Regions from separate parts of the Actinoplanes sp. NPDC023714 genome, predicted to be linked through region 1. Evidence: riboswitches for the same ligand, from Rfam matches in the RefSeq annotation. Region 1 holds a riboswitch; the other holds the start of a gene.
The links. A riboswitch is a leader RNA that binds a small molecule or an ion and turns the genes downstream of it on or off. The one in region 1 is predicted to bind thiamine pyrophosphate.
Positions count from the first base shown of each region.

Region 1 (6,415 bases):
GTGGCGGCCCGCCACCGGTGCGGCGGCCGCTTGTCGCCGAACGCCATGATCCGCCCGGAGGTGGGCGCGAGCAGCCCGCCCAGCAGCAGCGCGAGGGTGGACTTGCCGGCGCCGTTGGGCCCGGTCACGGCCAGCACCTCGGCCTCGCCCGCGGCGATCGAAACCGGTCGGAGGCGGCCTTGGACAGCCACGTGCTCCGCCCGTACGAAAGAAGAACTTGACCGTGAAGTGGCCTTGACCGGCGCGAAGCTGAAGCCCGGCACCCAGACCCCCTCCTCCGCCAGTTTGTCGCCGTAGGCGGCGAAGACCAGCTCGGGAGTGCCGTCGGCGCGCACCCCGCCACCCGGCTCCAGAACCACGACCCGATCGACGAGCGGCAGCGCCTCGGCGACCCGGTGCTCCACGACAATCATGGTCGTTTCCGGACCCGTGGCGTTCGTGATCCCCTCCCGGACGAGGTCCGCGCCGGCCGGATCGAGGTTGGCGGTGGGCTCGTCGAGGAGCAGCAGGCCGGGGCGCAGGGCCAGCACGCCGGCGAGCGCGAGGCGCTGCGCCTCACCGCCGGAGAGCGCCGCCGTGGAGCGATTGATCGGGTACGGGAAGCCGACGCGATCGAGCACGTCGCTGACCCGGGGCCAGATCTCGGCGGCCGGCACACCCCGGTTCTCCAGGCCGAACGCCACGTCGTCGCCGCTGCGGGCCATCACGAGCTGGGTCTGCGGATCCTGGAAGACGATGCCGACCGCGTCCCGGGCCTTCGCCGGGTCGAGCCCGTCGATCTCGATGGTGCCCTCGGACTGACCAGAATCGGACGGCAGCAGGCCAGCCAGCGCGGCGAGCAGGGTGCTCTTGCCGGCCCCCGAGGGACCGAGCAGCAGCACCCGCTCGCCGTGCCGGACGTGCAGGTCGAGCCCGCGGACCGCCCAGGCGCGGCGCCCGGCGTGCCGCCACCCGAATCCGCGGAGCTGAACCTCACTCATAGCTCAGATGAGTGCCCTGTCGCGGCCCGCTCCGAACCGGTCCAGGACGCCGGTCGGCGCGAGCGCCCGGACCAGTGCCCAGCTGCCCAGGCCCGCGATGATCACGCTGCTCACCACGGTGAAGGCGGCGTAGGGGATGCGGTAGCTGCCGAGCGCGTACTCCGAGTTCCAGACGACGAAGTCGAAGATCGCCGCGCTCAGGCCGGTCAGCGCGCCGGCGAGCAGGGCGGCCGGCAGCTTCCAGGAGTGGTAGCGCAGGGCCGCGAACGCCAGCTCGGCGCCGAGCCCCTGGCAGAGGCCCTGGACGATGACCGTGCCGCCCCACTGGTTGCCGAGCAGCGCCGAGATGATCGCCGCGACGGTCTCGGTGTAGAGGGACGCGCCGGGCTTGCGGATGATCAGCCCGGAGAGGACGGCCGGCATCAGCCAGATGCCGTAGAGGATCGCCTGGGCCGGCGGGAAGAACGCGAACGCGCTCTCGGTGACGCTCCAGACCGTGCCCCAGGCCCAGAAGATCACGCCGAAGGCCACGGCGATGACGGAGGCGATCACGATGTCTATCGTGCGCCAGCGGTGGTTGTTGTCGTTTTTCATGACGCCTCCCAGCGGTCACCGGGAAGAGACGCGTGCATAGAGAAGAGACCGAGCTTCCTGCGCTGGCATTACCCAGATCAGGTACTAGGGTCTGCGGCTTTTCGCCGCACTCTCAGCGCTGTGCGCTCCCCTGTCGGATTACATTTGCTCGGATGAACCTAACACGGACGGAAATCAAGGCTCGTGGGCTGACCTTCGAGATCTCCGAGAGCGGACCCGCTGACGGTGAGCCCGTCCTTCTGCTGCACGGTTTTCCTCAGGACAATCGGGAATTCGAGCGGATCATCCCGATTCTGAATGAGGCGGGACTGCGCACCTACGCGCTCAATCAGCGCGGCTACTCACCCGGCGCCCGGCCGCGGGACGTCGAGGCCTACCGGCTGCGGGAAGCGGTCGCCGACGCGCTCGCGGTCCTCGACGAGCTCGGCGTCGAGCGCGCCCACGTGGTCGGCCACGACTGGGGCGCGCAGGTCGGCTGGCTGCTCGCGGCGAATCACCCGGAGCGCCTGCGGACGCTCACCGCCGTCTCCGTGCCGCACCCCCGCGCGCTGCTGCTCGCCCTGCGGGTGCGGACCTCGCAGAAGGCGCGCCTCGCGTACTTCGAGGTGTTCCGCTCGGCGCGGGCCGAGCGCCTGCTGCTGGCCCGGGACGCCATGGTGCTGCGCTGGATGCTGCGGCCGCTCGTGGCCGAGCGGGTGCAGCGGTACGTCGACGCCGCCCGCGAGCCGGGCCGGCTGACCGGAGGCCTCAACTGGTACCGGGCGTTCTCCTCGGATCAGATCGCGAAGACCGGGGTGATCACCGTGCCGACCACCTATGTGTGGAGCGACAGGGACGGCGTGGTCGGGCTCACCGCGGCGTTGCGGACCGCCGACTGGGTCTCCGCCGACTACCAGCTCTGGGCGATGCGGGGCGTCAGCCACTGGGTTCCGGAGGAGGCGCCGCGTGAGCTCGCCGACGCGGTCCTGGCACGTATCGGCGTTTGACCATGCCCGCCAGTGGGAACGCTGGCGCGTCATGGCGGTCGATACACCATCCCCTCGCAAAAAAGAGTCCGAGAAGGAGCGCTGGGACCGCAACTTCGCGGACCTGCTCCAGGAACTGCGCGTCGCTCAGACCGGCGTGCAGATCCTCTTCGCCTTCCTGCTCACCCTCCCGTTCAGCAACGGATTCCCGAAGGCCACCGAGTTCCAGCGCGACACGTACATCGTCGCCCTGATCAGCGCCGCCTTCGCCACCGCGATGATCATCTCGCCGGTGGCGTTCCACCGTGCGCTGTTCCGGCAGGGCCGCAAGCCCGAGCTGGTCCGGTACGCGCACCGGATGGCCAGCGGCGGCCTCGGCTTCATGCTCATCTCGATGGTCAGCAGCGTCCTGCTGATCACCGACTACGTGCTGGACTGGAAGTGGGCGATCCCGCTCACCGTGATCACCGGTCTCTGGTTCCTGTCGCTCTGGGTCATCCTGCCGCTGGCGCACCGCGACTGGGGCGAGGACGAGGAGTCCGCCGAAGCCCGAGACTCCTGAGCTCCAGCTCGGCCAGCGCATCCACCGCTTCGTCGTCGCCGGCCCGCCAGCTCTGCGCGATGTCCGGGCCCAGCCTGGTCAGCTCGCTGAGCGGCCGGCCGGCGAGAGCGCGCAGCGCCAGCAGGTCACGGCCGGCCGGGTCGTCGCGGACCGCGGCGGCCACGCCGGCCCGCCGCATCCAGCGCAGGCGCAGCGGCAGCCAGAGGAGCAGGACCAGGGCGATCGGCACCGAGATCGCGATGGCCGGGAGGATCATCGCGAGCTGGCCGACCAGATCCTGCTGCTGCTGGCCGGCGTCGGCGATCGAGCGGGCCGCGTCGGCGGCGCCGGTGAACGGCTTCGTCAGGTCGTCGCCGACGACCGGCACCCGGCCCACCTTGCCGCCCGCGTCGGCCAGGTTGTCGGCGATGCCGGCGCCGGCGCTCTCCAGCTTCTGACCGGGGACGGCCAGCTTCTCCACGGTGTCGTGGATCCAGAGGGCGACGCGGATCCAGAGATAGATCCAGAGGACGACGAGGATGTCGGTGAGGAGCTGGCGGATCGCGGTGGGGAGCCGGTCGGCGTAGAGCTTCACAGGGGAAGCTTGGCAGCTACCCCTTCTTGGCGCATTCCTCGCACGTCCCGAAGATCTCCAACGTGTGCGACACGTCCACGAAGCCGTGCTGGCCCGCCACCTTCTCGGCCCAGGACTCCACGGCCGGGCCGGCCACCTCGACGGTCCGGCCGCACGACCGGCACACCAGGTGGTGGTGGTGTCCCTGGCTGCAGCGGCGGTAGAGGTGCTCCCCGCCCGGCGGGCGCATCACGTCGATCTCGCCGGCGTCGGCGAGGCCCTGCAGTGTCCGGTACACCGTGGTCAGCCCGACCCGCTCGCCCCGGTCACGCAGCATCGCGTGCAGATCCTGTGCGCTGTGGAAGCCCTCGGTCTCGGCGAGGACGGCGCTGACGGCGCTGCGCTGCTTGGTGTTTCGCTGGGTCGTTTCGGGGTTCACAGTCGGCTCTCCCTGGCATGGCTGACCGCGTCGGCGACGATGTGGGCGACGTGTTCGTCCACCAGGGAGTATGCGATCTCCCGGCCCTGCCGGACACCCCGCACCACGCCCGCGCCGCGCAGGACCCGCAGGTGCTGGGAGACCAGGGGCTGAGGGGCGCCCAGTTTCTCCACGAGGTCGTGCACGCAGCGCTCGCCGGCGCCAAGTTCGACCACGATGGCCACACGGATGGGCGCGGAGAGGGCCCGCAACAGCGCCCCCGCCGACTCGTACGCTTCATAACCGGTGGTCGTCATGGCTGCGACCACCGTACAGCGGTCTCCGGCTCAACCATGCAACACGACGTCCGGAGGTTCCGCGGCCACCGGCGGGTGGGATCGCCGGATGAGGGCCCGCCGCACCGCCGCGGCGAGTGTCGCGCCGAGGAAGGCGACCAGGGCGAGGAGCACCGTGGTGGCGCCGGGGGCGGTGTCCGCCTCGGCCGAGACCACGATGCCGGCGCCGGCCGCGGCCACGCCGATCAGCATGGCGGCCGCCATGGTCGTGCGGAAACCGCGGGTGACCTGCTGGGCGGCCGCGACCGGCACCACCATCAGGGCCGAGACGAGCAGCAGGCCCACCGTACGCATCGCGATCGTCACGGTCACCGCGGTCACCACCGCGAGCAGGATGTTCAGGGTCCGCACCGGGAGGCCGCTGACCCGCGCGTACTCCTCGTCGTTGCAGAGCGCGAAGAGGGCCGGCCGCAGCGCGAGCATGGCGACCAGCACGGCCGCGCCGAGCCCGCCGATCACCACGAGGTCCTGCGGCGAGGTGGTGAGCAGCGACCCGAAGAGGTACTGCATCAGGTTCGAGTTGCCGTTGTCGGAGAGGCCCACCAGGACCACGCCGCCGGCGATGCCGCCGTAGAAGAGCAGGGCCAGCGCCAGGTCGCCGGAGGTGCGGCCGCGCTCGCGGATCAGCTCGACGCCGACCGCGCCGATCGTGGCGACCACCACGGCGGCCAGCACCGGCGAGTTGTTCGTGAGCAGCCCGACCCCGACGCCGGTGAGCGCCACGTGACCGATGCCGTCGCCGATCAGGGACAGCCGGCGCTGCACCAGATAGATCCCGAGCGCCGGGGCGACCAGGCCGATGATCAGGGCGCCGGCCAGGGCACGCAGCATGAAGGGATAGGTCAAGAGCTCCATCAGTACGCCTTCGTCCCCTCGGTGGGCGCCCACTCGCAGATCCCGGCCTTGACCTCGTCGGCGTGCGGATGGACGTGGTCGTGCCCCGGTTCGGCGTGGTGCCCGGCCGGTTCGGGAGGCGTTCCCTCGTACGCGATGCGGCCGTCATGGACGACCACCCCGCGCCCGATCAGGGGCCGCAGGGGTCCCAGCTCGTGCAGGACCAGCATGATCGAGCCGCCGGAGGCGGCGAAGCGGGTGAGCGCCGCCGCGAAGGCCTCCTGGCTCGCCGCGTCGACGCCCGCCGTCGGCTCGTCCAGCACCAGCAGATCCGGCTTGCCGGCCAGCGCCCGGGCGATCAGCGTGCGCTGCTGCTGGCCGCCGGAGAGGGTGGACACCGGGTCGCCGATCCGGTCCAGCAGGCCGACGTCGCCGAGCGCCTCGCGGACGGCGGCCTTGTCGGCCGCGCCGGGGAAGCGGAAGATCCCGCGACGGGCCAGCCGGCCGGACGCCACCACCTCACCGACGGTCGCGGGCACCCCGCTGCCGGCGCCGAGACGCTGAGGCACGTACCCGATGCGCTCCCACTGCCGGAACCGGCGCTGCGGCGTCCCGAAGAGGTCGATCTCGCCGCGCCGGAGGGGCACCAGGCCGAGGACGGTACGGATCAGCGTGGACTTGCCGGATCCGTTGGCGCCGAGCACCGCCACCACGTCACCGGCGGCGACGCTCAGCGAGACGTCACTGAGGATCTCCCGGCCGTCGTAGCCGGCCGCCGCGTGCCGTACCTCGACCACGTTCGTCATGAGTCACATCCGAGTGCTGTGGTGAGCGCCGTCAGGTTGGCCCGCATCACCGAGAAGTAGTCCGCATTCTCGTCGGTCAGGCCCTCGAGCGGGTCGAGCACCGCCGTCTGCGCCCCGACTTCGCGGGCCAGGGTCTCGGCGACCTTCGGGCTGACCAGCGTCTCGAAGAAGATCGTGGTGGCGCCGTGCTCCTTGGCCTCCTCGGCGACCGCGGCGAGCCGCTGCGGCGACGGCTCGGCCTCCGGGTCGATGCCGGTGATGCCGATCTGGGTGAGGCCGTAGCGGTCGGCCAGGTAGTGGAAGGCGGTGTGGCTGGTGACGAGCTCATGGCGCTCGCAGCTCTCGAG
Region 1 is NZ_JBFAAR010000014.1:123,068-129,482, reverse strand. It holds gene AB0G10_RS39670 (ABC transporter ATP-binding protein) at 1-980, opposite strand, end outside; gene AB0G10_RS39665 (ECF transporter S component) at 984-1,574, opposite strand; TPP riboswitch at 1,611-1,716, opposite strand; gene AB0G10_RS39660 (alpha/beta hydrolase) at 1,727-2,560, shown strand; gene AB0G10_RS39655 (DUF6328 family protein) at 2,592-3,101, shown strand; gene AB0G10_RS39650 (hypothetical protein) at 3,034-3,675, opposite strand; gene AB0G10_RS39645 (transcriptional repressor) at 3,692-4,093, opposite strand; gene AB0G10_RS39640 (metalloregulator ArsR/SmtB family transcription factor) at 4,090-4,389, opposite strand; gene AB0G10_RS39635 (metal ABC transporter permease) at 4,420-5,283, opposite strand; gene AB0G10_RS39630 (metal ABC transporter ATP-binding protein) at 5,283-6,068, opposite strand; gene AB0G10_RS39625 (metal ABC transporter substrate-binding protein) at 6,065-6,415, opposite strand, start outside.

Region 2 (6,415 bases), on a different contig from region 1:
CGCCACCACCATCCGCGCGATCAGCCGCCTCGACTGGCGCCGCGACCCGGACCGCATCCTGGTGGCCACCGTCCAGGCCGACGCGTTCTGCCAGGCCATGGTCCGCAGCCTGGTGGGCGCCATGCTCTTCGTGGGCGACGGCCGCCGCGAACCCGAGTGGCCGGCCCGCCTGCTGACCCTCCGCGAGCGTTCCAGCGAGGTCACGGTGGCGGCCGCGCACGGCCTCACCCTGGTGGCGGTCGGCTACGCCGACGAGGCCGACTATGCCGCGCGAGCCGAAGCGACGCGCCGCCTGCGGGCCTGACTCAGCGGCCGGCGAGGGTGTTCGCCAGGTGGGTGTCGAGGACCTCGGTCATGATCCGGGTGACCGCGGGGTCGTCGTTGGGGACCAGTTCGTCGCCCGGACTGAGGATCACGCAGTAGAGCAGGTAGTGGTCGTGGGTCCGCCAGATCACCGGGGTCCCGGGCGTGGTCCCGGCCCCGCTCAGGACGGCGAAGCCGCCGTCGCCCGTCTCCACCTGCTCGCGGACCCGTTCGCCGGCCGAGGCGGCGCTCTGGGCGTCCGGGAGGGTGAGGACTCCGGCGGTCACCCGGTAGTCGGCGTAGGGCACGGTGAGGGAGGCGCGGACCGCCTGCGAACATCCGTACCCTCGAAGCACTGACCGCAGCCCACCCGTGACCGCGACCGGGCAATCGGCCTCGACCCGCGCCTCGCCCACCCGGAAGAGGGACGCCCGATCGGGGAAGATCTCGGCCGCGGTGAGGGGAGTGCGGTCGGGGGCACCCGGATCGGTGGCCGGCCGGTTGCCGTCGTCGGCGACGACGAGAAACGCCAGCATCACGACGATGCCGAGCACGATGAGCGAGGCCAGCCCGTGGGTGAGCATGCGGGCGGCCTGGTGGGGCTCCCGCCGGAGGTGCCGCTGCCTGCGGGGTCGAGGGGTGCGATGCTGTCCGGCCGGTCCCGGGAACGGTCTCACGACCAGGGCGTGGGCGGAGCGCGTCGGGGTGGCGTACCGCATGGACCCCAAGCTAGGCGGGGACGCTGATCTATGAACGCACAGGTTGTCCGGCACCCCGCCGTCTCGCCGCTCGTTGCGCGGCGGGAGACTGGCCGGGTGAGTGCCGACCATTACTTCTCCGCCGAGCCGGATGCGCCGCTGCGGCGCGGCGAGATCGAGTTCAGCGTCGCCGGCAAGGACTACCGGCTCGCCGTCGCGTCCGGGGTGTTCTCGGCCGGCCGGCTGGATCCCGGCACCGCCGTGCTGCTGCGCAAGGCGCCCCTGCCGGACGCGACCGCCGCCGGGACGTTCCTCGACCTCGGCTGCGGCTACGGGCCGATCGCCTGCGTGCTGGCGACCGAGGCGCCGGCCGCGACGGTGTACGCCGTGGACGTGAACTCCCGGGCCCGCGAGTTGACCGCCGAGAATGCACAAGCGCTTCGGGTACGGGTCGCCGCGCCGGACGAGGTTCCGCAGGACGTGACGTTCGACCAGATCTGGAGCAACCCGCCCACCCACGTCGGCAAGGCGGAGCTGCACGGGCTGATGGAGCGCTGGCTGCCCCGGCTCGCCCCGGACGGCGTGGCCTGGCTGGTGATCAACCGGAACCTGGGCGGTGATTCGCTGCACACCTGGCTCACCGGTCTCGGCTGGCGGGTGGAGCGTATCGCCAGCCAGAAGGGCTTCCGGGTGCTCAAGGTCGGCCGAAATTCGGCTGACTGACGGTCGGCCACCGGGGAGGATGCCGCCATGGGTTACGTGGATGTCGCCGGCGTCGGATTCGTGCTGCCGGATGGGCGAGAGCTCTTCTCCGACGTGTCGTTCCGGGTCGGCGAGGGCGCGAAGGTGGCGCTCGTCGGTCCGAACGGGGCCGGCAAGACGACGCTGATGCGCATGGTGGCGGGCGACATCCCGACACAGTCCGGGACGATCGCGCGCTCCGGCGGGCTCGGCGTGATGCGCCAGTTCATCGGGATGATCGGCGATGACCGTACCCTTGAAGATCTTGCCTTGTCCCTGGTCTCTCCCGCACTCGGCGCGGCAGGCGAGCGGGTCCGCAAGGCGGCCGCGGCCCTCGACGAGACCGAGAAGAGCCAGATCGCGTACGCGAACGCCCTGGCCCACTGGGGCGAGGTCGGCGGCTACGAGGCGGAGGTCCTGTTCGACACGGTGACCGTCGCGATCCTCGGCAAGCCGTGGGAGGAGGCGAAGGACCGGATCGTCCGGACGCTCTCCGGCGGCGAGCAGAAACGGTTCGCGCTCGACCTGCTGTTCCGCGGCGGTGACGAGGTGCTGCTGCTCGACGAGCCGGACAACTTCCTCGACGTCCCGGCGAAGCGCTGGCTGGAACAGCGGATGCGCGAGTCGTCCAAATCGGTCCTCTACGTCTCGCACGACCGGGAGCTGCTGGCGCAGACCGCGGACCGGGTGGTGGCGGTCGAGGGCGGCGGCGCCTGGACGCATCCGGCCGGGTTCGCGTCCTGGCACGAGGCCCGCGGCGACCGGCACGAGCGGATGGAGGAGCTGCGCCGCCGCTGGGACGAGGAACACGAGAAGCTCCGCGAACTGGTCTTCACGCTGAAGAACAAGGCCGCCTACAACGACGGGCTGGCCTCCCGCTACCAGGCCGCGCAGACCCGGCTCCGCAAGTTCGAGGAGGCCGGCCCGCCGCCGCTGCCGCCGAAGGACCAGGCCGTGAAGATGAACCTGCGCGGTGGCCGTACCGGCAAGCGCAGCGTCATGTGTGAGCAGCTCGAACTGGAGAACCTGACGTTCCCGTTCGACCTGGAGATCTGGTACGGCGACCGGGTCGCCGTGCTGGGCGCGAACGGCACCGGCAAGTCGCACTTCCTGCGACTGCTCGCGGCCGGCGGATCCGAGCCCGACCTGGAGCACAAGCCGGTCGACGGCGCGCCGCTCACCCACGTGATGCACGACGGCAGGGCCCGGCTCGGCGCCCGGGTGCGCCCCGGGCACTTCTCGCAGACCCACGACCGTCCCGAGCTCATGGAGAAGACGCTCGTCGAGATCCTCTGGCGCGGCGACGAGCACCGGTCCGGTGTGGACCGTGCCGGGGCCATGAAGGCGCTCAACCGGTACGAGCTCGCGGCGCAGGGCGATCAGCGGTTCGGCACCCTGTCCGGCGGGCAGCAGGCGCGGTTCCTGGTGCTGCTGCTGGAGCTCTCCGGCGCGACCCTGCTGCTGCTCGACGAGCCGACCGACAACCTCGACCTGGCGTCGGCCGAGGCGCTCGAGGAGGGGCTGAAGGCGTTCGACGGCACGGTGATGGCTGTCACCCACGACCGCTGGTTCACCCGCTCCTTCGATCGTTTCGTGCTGTTCAGGGGCGACGGCGAGGTCGTCGAGGTTCCCGAACCGGTTTGGGACGTGCGCTGAGCTGGCTGGCTCCGCTTCGCTCCGCGGCGATTGCCTTGTAACCGGTGAGATCGGACGCGGTTTCCCGACACCCGCAAACCCCACGGGTGCCGGGAAACCGAGTCCGATCTCACCGGCGGCAATCGCTAGCGTTCATGTGATGGGTCGGGTTAGGGTCCGACTAGTAGAACAACCCCACGGGAGTCCGGGCACCGGGCTGAGAGGGGGGCTGATGCGGCCCCCGACCGTCGAACCTGATCCGGGTCATGCCGGCGCAGGGAGGAGTGCTTCATGCACGGTTTCTTTCCGTTCCCCCGGCTCCACGTCATCACCGACTCGCTCGACGTCGTGCGCGGCGTGGCGGGCCACGAGGACGTGGCCGTCCAGATCCGGGTCAAGAGCACCGACGCGGTCGCGTACGCGCTGACCGTCGCGGCCCTGGAGATCCTCCGGCCGGCCGGCACGATGTGCCTGGTCAACGACCGGGTGGCGGTCGCGCTCGCGGCCGGGGCGGACGGCGTCCACCTCGGTGAGGACGACCTCCCGGTGGAGGCGGGCCGCAGGGTGCTCGGGCCGGACGCGGTGATCGGCGCGACGTGCCGGAACCCGACCGCCGCCCGGGCCGCGGTGGCCGCCGGCGCCAGCTACCTCGGCACCGGGCCGGCGTTCGCGACGTCCACGAAGGACGGCTTACCGCCACCGATCGGGCCGGCCGGGGTCGCCGCGGTCGTCGACGCGGTGCCGGGCACGCCGGTGCTGGCGATCGGCGGCATCACCGCCGACCGGGTGCCGGTCCTGCCGTCGTACGGCGTCGCCGCGATCGGCGCGTTCGTCGCCGACCCGAAGCGCGCGGTCGCCGAGTTCCTCGAAGCGCTCCGATGAGGGTCGCCGTCGTCGGCGGCGGGATCATCGGTCTCGCCATCGGCCGTGAGCTGCTGCGCCGGAACGCCGACGTCACCGTCTACGACCCCGCGCCGGCCGGGACCGGCGGCGCCTGGCACGTCGCGGCCGGGATGCTGGCGCCCGGTGGGGAGTCGGCGTTCGAGTTCCCGTTCCTGGAGCCGTTGCTGGCGGCGTCGAACGAGCTGTGGCCGGCCTTCGCCGATGAACTCGGAGATGTCGGTTATGACGACGCCGGCACGCTGAGTGTCGCCCTGACCGCCGACGATCTGGCCGAGGCGCGGCGCGAATGGGCGCACCAGAAGCTGACGACACTCACCGGATCGCAGGCGCGTGATCTCGAGCCTGCTCTGTCCCCTCGGGTCCGGGCAGGTGCCTTCGCTCCCACCGAGCGTCAGGTCGATCCGCGCAAGGTGGTGGCGGCGTTGCGAAGAGCGCTGAATGGCCGCATTGTGCGTCGGAACATTTCGAATTTATCCGAAATGGAAGGCAGGGTCATTGTTGCGGCCGGCTGCGGGACGGCCACACTCACCGGCCTCCCGATCCGCCTGGTCAAAGGCCAGATCCTCCGGCTGCGCGGCGAACCGGGCCTGCTCAAGCACGTCGTCGACGGCGCTGCCGACGGCCGGCACGTCTACCTCGTCCCGCGCGCCGACGGCGAGGTCGTGGTCGGCGCGACCCAGGAGGAGCGGTCCGACCGGGCGATCACCGCGGGCGGCGTGCACGACCTGCTGCGGGCCGCCCTCGACCTGGTGCCGGGCCTCTCCGAGCACGAGATCGCCGAGTGGACGGTGGGGCACCGTCCCGGGACCCCGGACAACGCGCCGATCATCGGTGCCCTGAACGACCGCGTCATCGTCGCCGCCGGTCATCACCGCAACGGGGTGCTGCTCGCCCCGATCACCGCACGGCTGGTGGCGGATCTGGTGCTGACCGGCGCCGCGGATCCCCTGATCGACGCTTTCACCCCCGGGAGGTTCGGATGCGCCTGACGATCAACGGCCAGGACCGGAGCCGGTCCGAGTCCTGCACGGTCGCGACCCTCGTGGCCGAGCTCATCGCCGCCCAGCGTGGGGTGGCCGTCGCCGTCAACGGGACCGTGGTGCCGCGCTCCACCTGGGGCGAGGTCGACCTCGCCGACGGTGACCGGGTCGAGGTCCTCACCGCCGCGCAAGGAGGCTGAGATGTCGTTCCTCCCGGACAACGGGCTGATCCTCGGCACCGGTGGCGCGCAGAGCCTCGCCGCCCTCGAGGAGGCGATCGAGGCGTCCGAGACTACGCTGGTCACGGTGGCGCTGCGCCGGGTCGACGCGGCCGGGCCGGGCCTGCTGCCGATGCTCGACCGCCTCGGCGTTCGGGTGCTGCCGAACACCGCGGGCTGCTACACGGCCGGCGACGCGGTGAAGACCGCGCAGATGGCGCGCGAGGCGTTCGAAACCGATCTGATCAAGCTCGAGGTGATCGGCGACGAGCGGACGCTGCTGCCGGACGGCGTGGAACTGCTGAAAGCGGCCGAGGCGCTGGTGGCGGACGGGTTCACGGTCCTGCCGTACACCACCGACGACCCGATCCTGGCCCGCCGCCTCGCCGACGCCGGATGCGCCGCGGTGATGCCCGCCGGCTCGCCGATCGGTTCCGGTCTCGGGATCTCCAACCCGCACCACATCGAGCTGATCCGGCAGAGCGTCGACGTGCCGGTGGTCCTGGACGCCGGGATCGGCACCGCCTCGGACGCGGCGCTCGCCATGGAACTCGGCTGCGACGCGGTACTGGTCGCGAGCGCGATCACCCGGGCCGACGACCCGGCGGCGATGGCCTCGGCGATGCGTCACGCGGTCGCGGCGGGTCGTCTCGCCCGTACCGCCGGGCGCATCCCACGCCGGTTCCACGCCCTCGCGTCCACTCAAGACGACGGCATCGCGCAATGGTGACGCCGGGCGGGCTCGTCGTGCTCACCGACCGGCGGTCCGCCGCCGGGCCGCTGGTGGAAGTGGTCGCGGCGGCGGTCCGCGGCGGCGCCGAGTGGGTCGTTCTCCGCGAGAGAGATCTTCCGTACGCCGACCGCGCCGCTCTCGCGTCGCGACTGCGGAGACTACTGCCGGCCGGGCGGCTGATCGTCGCGGGACCGGACCCGCTCG
Region 2 is NZ_JBFAAR010000008.1:190,057-196,471, forward strand. It holds gene truA (tRNA pseudouridine(38-40) synthase TruA) at 1-304, shown strand, start outside; gene AB0G10_RS30940 (hypothetical protein) at 306-1,022, opposite strand; gene AB0G10_RS30945 (methyltransferase) at 1,119-1,724, shown strand; gene AB0G10_RS30950 (ATP-binding cassette domain-containing protein) at 1,752-3,398, shown strand; TPP riboswitch at 3,565-3,675, shown strand; gene AB0G10_RS30955 (thiamine phosphate synthase) at 3,669-4,259, shown strand; gene thiO (glycine oxidase ThiO) at 4,256-5,269, shown strand; gene thiS (sulfur carrier protein ThiS) at 5,260-5,460, shown strand; gene AB0G10_RS30970 (thiazole synthase) at 5,462-6,208, shown strand; partial or broken gene AB0G10_RS30975 (thiamine phosphate synthase) at 6,202-6,415, shown strand, end outside.
Region 2: linked by a shared signal. The riboswitch ahead of AB0G10_RS30955 (thiamine phosphate synthase) and the one ahead of AB0G10_RS39665 (ECF transporter S component) in region 1 are both predicted to bind thiamine pyrophosphate.